DNA from 2 places in the Vibrio gazogenes genome. Region 1 is predicted to be linked to the other one. Evidence: predicted binding sites of a transcription regulator. Region 1 holds the regulator's gene; the other holds the start of a gene.

What was found. The regulator PurR, encoded in region 1, represses purine synthesis genes. The targets are predictions, from matches to a motif close to TNANGNAAACGTTTNCNTNA.
Region 2: a site for PurR is predicted at 1,076-1,095, ahead of metK (methionine adenosyltransferase). Genes of this name have one in related genera too.

What each region holds. Positions count from the first base shown of each region.
Region 1 is NZ_CP092587.1:2,120,709-2,124,139, reverse strand. It holds gene glgA (glycogen synthase GlgA) at 1-146, shown strand, start outside; gene MKS89_RS09380 (TfoX/Sxy family DNA transformation protein) at 280-870, opposite strand; cyclic di-GMP riboswitch class I at 1,000-1,085, opposite strand; gene purR (HTH-type transcriptional repressor PurR) at 1,228-2,238, opposite strand; gene elyC (envelope biogenesis factor ElyC) at 2,811-3,431, opposite strand, start outside.
Region 2 is NZ_CP092587.1:2,920,284-2,923,714, forward strand. It holds gene tkt (transketolase) at 1-961, opposite strand, end outside; gene metK (methionine adenosyltransferase) at 1,335-2,489, shown strand; gene MKS89_RS13025 (SprT family zinc-dependent metalloprotease) at 2,684-3,196, shown strand.

The DNA of each region.
Region 1 (3,431 bases):
CATTACTGTTCTATTTGCAGCAGCCAGAGAAAAAGTTAGCGATACAACTGCGGGCGATGGAGCAAGATTTTCGTTGGGAAGAGTCTGCTCAGCAGTATGTCCAAATGTACGAAGCTGCATTGATGGGCTACTCGCATACGAATTGATTTTTATTCTATTGAGAAAATGATTGAGTAAAAAAAGCACCGTTAACGGTGCTTTTTTATTCCGGCTCGACGAGCAAACGGGAGTTGTATACTTCGGGAAATGTATACGATAGTAAAAAGCTTATTCAACAAATTAAATTTGCCGAGCTAGCTCGTCGCGTCTTGCCTGAGAAATCACAGACCAATGTTTTCCTTCAATCGCACCTTCTAATGCCCATAGGAGCTCTAGTGGTGGTTGTGTAGCGGGATGAGAGCTCAAAATCGCTTTATATGCGCTGAGAGAACCTTTTTGATGAAGCTCTTCAACTGAATTAATCCCTGCTTTACGTAGCATGCGTTCAGTTGCTAAGCGAAGGTTAGGCAGATCTTTCAAGCGTTTCGGTTTTGTCTCTACATGGGTCGTTTTTTCATTTTTTGCATTCAAATAGGCTTGTTTTGCAATATTGAAAATCGTGTCCGCATCATTCCAATAGTCTGCGGGCAGTGCAAAATATTTAGTCACAACAGGAAACCCACGTTTTGTATACACATAAGGTTCAAAACCTTTTGCTTTAAATGTTTCCAGTGAGTGACTGTCCGCCCGTATATGTAGTTTGTTTTGAACGACAAGTGCAAACATGATGTCGTTGACGAAAATACCAAACCCGCCGAACATTGAGCGTGATTTGACACGGCCTAGTTGTTCAAAAAGCCGCATTGAATCTCTAAGAATTGGTTTATCCATGCTTTTACGTCTCGGTGTATTTTTAAATGAATACGCCACCAAAGTCAGGTCCGAGAATGTAGCAAAAGAATGCAGAAGATATGTTAACAGAACGTCAAATGATTGACGAACATGAAATGCATTTTTGCCATCGGTAACCCCGCTACCTATCATTTTCATGGTTTAGGCCGGAGGCTTTGCGTCCCATCTTTTCAGATGGTTTGCCCTGTGCGTGACACTTTTCCAGTACGGAATTATGAAGTAAGTATGCTAATAACCACTCCACAATGTGTGATTCTAGTCCAATTAATAAAGGTTATCAATAGAAAGAAAGTGGTTGGAGGAATGACCACCCTCCAACGAAATGTAAAATTAATGTTATTTTTTATTTAAATCTTTTACGGTATTGCGTTCCACAATTTCAGGATGCATTTCAAACGTGCGGCGCTCATGCTCTTTACTTTTGATCCGTTCCAATAAGATTTCAAAAGCGTTTTTCCCGACCCGACGTTTCGGTTGGTGAATCGTTGTCAGTGGCGGAGAAAAATATTCAGAGATCTCAATATTGTCGTAACCGATCACCGAGATATCCTCAGGAATCTTGATGCCTCTTTGTTGTAAGCGACTTATGAGTCCTAAAGCCATCGTGTCATTGAAGCAAAAAACAGCAGTGGGCTGTTCATCCATCGCAATAATTTTATCAGCAGCCAAAACTGCTGTATCACATTCGAAGTTACCTTCTAGTATCCAGTTTTCATTCGGGGTCAAACCAGCTTCTGCCATGGCTCTGTAAAACCCTTGAATCCGTTCCTGACAAGCCGCTTTTGATAAATGTCCACTCAGACAAGCAATATCGCGGTGACCTTTATCAATCAGATACTTAGTTGCAAGGTAGCCGCCTTCTTCTGAGTTATCGATGATTTTGTCGGCTTGTGAGCTTTCAGGCCCCCAGTCCATAATGACTTTGGGAATATCACTATAGGTTTCGAGCATTTCCAGAAGCTCGGCAGTCAGGTCAGAACACATGACTAACATGCCATCGACCCGTTTTTCAGCCAGCATCCGGATGTAGTCGCGTTGCTTTTCGTATAAGCCACCGGTATTACATAAGATGAGCGTGTAGCCTTGTCGGTAACAATAACTTTCAACACCATCGATGACTTCAGAGAAGAAGGGGTTGGTCGACTGAGTTACTAACATGCCGATTGTACGCGTTGAGTTACACTTCAAACTCCGAGCCACAGCACTTGGTGCATAGTTCAGAGTTTTCACGGCTTCCATGACTTTTTCTTGAGTCGTTTCTGCCACAAATCGAGTTTTGTTAATTACATGTGAAACAGTTGTTGTTGAAACTCCCGCCAAGCGGGCAACGTCTTTTATCGTAGCCATAGGTATTGTCCTGTCGCTTATGCTGAAGATCCAGCAATCCGGAGCAAATCACAATTGAATGTTTAGTTATGAAGATTTTATCTATTTGTATAATCGGATAACCCGCACAGAAATGACATTCCGAGGTTATTCTGCGATAAGGACAAAAACCGCTAAATTTAGCGGTTTTTGTCTAGGGGCTGTTGACCTTTCGTGATGGTTTTTGCAGCAATTTGTCGTGCATTTAGTCAAGGCAGGTCATGTGAAGTGTAGCGATCTACATGAACCATGACCTAACGCTGGATAAATGAGCGACAAATGCTGCCCAAAGGGTTCATCTGAACGTGTCTTGCTCTTTGTTACGGGTCATTTGCTTAGGATAGCTAAGCGGCATGCCCCGCGCCGCGATCAATACCCGTTCAGATTGAACAAAATTCAACCACGAAAGGTCAACAGCCCCTAGTATAGAATATGCTTTAACCGCGAATTTTAGACTGCCGATTCAGTAATAGCAATCAAAATGAAGCACTCGTTCCACTCAACGGCTGAATCCAGACCGTAAGTCTTGATTCACATGCAGAGATAACATCATGCTACCGCTCTTGTTTTAACGGTTTTTCGACGGTCGCTTCCTGATTAGCAACCCAGTTTTTCAAATAGCGCCAAAACCTTCCCAACGTTTCATACCAATATTTTTCTGTCTGCTCGAGATAAATCGCCTTAGGGGCATATTTTATCCACGGTTGCGCTATATTTTTATAGGACAGGTAGTTGGTCGGTGCCGGGATCGGAGTTAGTCCGGCTGATTGAAATTCATGCAACGCACGATCCATATGACTGGCAGAGGTGACGAGCACTAATTTTCGCGATCCGACAAAACTCGCGGCTAACTGGGCTTCTTCCCAAGTATCTCTGGCACTTTCCAGTAACACAATATCTGATTTTGCCACACCGAGTGATAAGGCTACTCTTGCCAGCATTCGGGCATGACTGAATCGAGTACCACCTGCATATCCGGAAAGAATTAGGCGAGACCCCGGATACATCCGCATGATTCGGATCCCTTCAGTAAGCCGCATCAGCGCTGAGCGACTGAGCTGAGATGTCGGTGGGAGTTGGTCATCGACGATATGACCACTGCCGAGAACCATAATGTAGTCAATGCTACCCTCAACGGGTAAAAAAGCTGAATACTTACGTTCCAATGGTGCGAG
Region 2 (3,431 bases), 800 kb from region 1:
GCTCAGGGTAAGCCGCCTGATACGCTGCGAACTTCTCATCCCATGCGGCTTCTTTTGCTGCGCCGGATTCTTTCGCATCCCACTGCGCATAAATGTCAGCCGGAATCTCAAACGGGCCATATTCCCAACCCAGTTGCTCACGTGTTGCTTTGATTTCATCCGCACCCAGTGGTGCGCCGTGGCAATCATGAGAGCCGGATTTGTTGGGTGAGCCAAAACCAATCACAGTTTTGGTACAAATCAATGTCGGACGTGACGTTTCCGCTTTGGCTGCGGTAATCGCCGCTTCAATCGCCGCAGCATCATGTCCGTCTACCGCCGGAATAACATGCCAGCCGTACGCTTCAAAGCGTTTCGCCGTGTCATCTGTGAACCAACCGTCCACATCACCGTCAATCGAAATGCCGTTGTCATCCCAAAACGCAATCAGCTTGCCCAGACCCAAAGTACCGGCCAAAGAGCACGCTTCATGAGAAATCCCTTCCATCAAACAGCCATCACCGAGGAAAGCATAAGTGTGATGGTCAACGATATTATGCTGGTCACGGTTAAACTGCGCGGCGAGCGCTTTCTCCGCAATTGCCATACCAACCGCGTTGGTGATGCCTTGTCCGAGTGGCCCGGTTGTGGTTTCAATGCCCGGTGCATAACCGTACTCCGGGTGGCCCGGTGTTTTCGAATGCAACTGACGGAAGTTCTTCAGGTCGTCAATCGACAGATCATACCCCGTCAAATGCAACAGTGAATAAATCAGCATCGAGCCGTGGCCGTTAGAGAGCACGAAACGGTCGCGGTCAGCCCAATTCGGGTTTTGTGGATTGTGGTTCAGGTGAGAGCGCCACAGCACTTCAGCGATATCCGCCATCCCCATCGGGGCGCCGGGGTGACCTGAGTTGGCTTGTTGAACACCATCCATACTTAAAGCGCGGATTGCATTCGCGAGACGTTTTTGGGAAGACATGTCAGCTCCTGAAAGTCATAAAGCAAAAAATGAATGTAGATTACGACGAAATAACACCGTATTTGCAAAATACCATATTAAAAAAAGCACTATATTGTCGCAAAGCCCTTTACTTGGCGCAATCGATTTACTGTGCCGATAAGTGCGCGATCTATCGCAGATTTATCGGTTATTTTCCCGAAATGAAAAACACTGTCATTTCCAATAAGCATCATGATGTTTATTAATCATAAAAAAAAAAGCTTGTAATTCCATTGACGCAGAATAGAATAGACGTCTAGATGTAAAAACATCTCTTGCGTTTAGCGCTTGTTTGCAAATAATTTCGAGTAAGTGTTCAGTACGACTTGCTCATCATCTGAGTGGAGTTCTCATGACAAAGCATCTGTTTACTTCTGAATCCGTATCAGAAGGACATCCTGATAAAATTGCCGATCAAATTTCCGATGCCGTACTTGATGCGATTTTAGAACAAGACCCAAAAGCGCGTGTTGCCTGTGAAACCTATGTCAAAACAGGCATGGTCATGGTTGGTGGCGAAATCACGACATCAGCTTGGGTAGATATTGAAGAATTAACCCGAACCACTGTTCGTGAAATTGGCTATACCCATTCAGATATGGGATTCGATGCGGACTCTTGCGCAGTTTTAAATACCATCGGCAAACAGTCTCCGGATATTAATCAAGGTGTCGATCGCGCCGACCCGAAAGAACAAGGCGCCGGTGACCAAGGTATTATGTTCGGTTATGCAACCAACGAAACTGATGTCCTGATGCCAGCCCCGATCACTTACGCTCACCGCTTGGTTCAACGTCAGTCAGAAGTGCGTAAAAACGGCACACTGCCATGGTTACGTCCGGATGCAAAATCTCAGGTAACTTTCCAATATAACGACGGCAAAATTGCCGGAATCGATGCCGTGGTATTATCCACGCAACACAGTGACTCCATTTCAACCGAGTCATTGAGAGAAGCGGTGATGGAAGAGATCATCAAACCGACGCTGCCAGCTGAATGGTTAAACAAAGAAACCAAATACTTTATCAACCCTACCGGTCGTTTTGTTATCGGTGGTCCAATGGGTGACTGTGGTCTGACTGGTCGGAAGATCATCGTTGATACATACGGTGGTGCAGCACGTCACGGTGGCGGTGCCTTCTCCGGAAAAGATCCATCTAAAGTTGACCGTTCAGCCGCCTACGCAGCGCGTTATGTTGCCAAAAACATCGTTGCAGCCGGTCTGGCTGATCGTTGTGAGATTCAACTATCTTACGCGATTGGTGTTGCGGATCCGACCTCAATCATGATTGAAACATTCGGCACAGAAAAAGTTGCACACGATATCATCATTGAAGCCGTTCGTCAGTTCTTCGACCTTCGTCCATACGGACTTCAGGAAATGTTGAATCTGCTTCAGCCGATCTATAAAAAGACTGCTGCTTATGGTCACTTCGGTCGAAATGAATTCCCATGGGAAGCAACCGATAAAGCTGCATTACTACGGGACTTCGCCGGCCTCAAATAAGTCAGCCTGTTCATCAACAGCATTATCTTGAATTCATAGCCCTCCACTCGGAGGGCTTGCTTCTATATACAGAAACCGACATGATAAATAACTTGGATTGCATCATTAAATGCAATCAGTTTCATACAAATTTGCTGTGAGCTAAAAATTGCTTTTAACCGAAAAGAAGAGCCAAACAGATAAGGTAGAACAACGTGTCAGCCTCACCAATATCAGCTGAACTTCATACCCAAGTCACCGCTCGGATCTTGTCTTGTATTGAGCAAGCATCGCACTACTTTCAACACCCCTTCCCGCAACCAAGTCTTAGCTATCAACTGCGTGGTAAAGCGGCCGGAAAAGCTTATTGTCATCGCTGGGAAATCCGTCTGAACCCGGTGCTGCTGGTTGAAAATCAAAGCGAGTTTTTACAACAAGTGATTCCTCACGAGATAGCTCACTTGCTGGTTCACCACCTATATGGACGAGTAAGACCACACGGTTCAGAATGGCAATCGGTGATGACACAGGTTTTCAGTTTGCCCCCTCAGACAACCCACCAATTTGATACACGTTCCGTAGCCGGAGAAACCTTCGCATACCATTGCCAATGTCAGCAATTTTCGTTGTCGATTCGTCGTCACCGGAAAGTACAGCGTCAGCAAGTCATCTATCGTTGTACACAATGCCACCAGCCACTGAGATATAATGGCACCGGATATGAATGACAAACGAGGTTTTTCCCTTTTGTTTTCAATGATCCCTCTTGTAATTTCAGTTTGCAGCGCCCATCTTATACCCAATAAAAGCGACAGGCCTTGATTGATAGGAAGCTTGGATTGATGGGAAGCTTGTTGAGAACCATCCTGTTCACAGATCGGTTTAAAGAAAGTCGGTTTAGAGAAAATTGTCTGAGAAAAAATCGATTGAGAAAAAGTCCGGTTCAGGAAATGTTGATTTAGG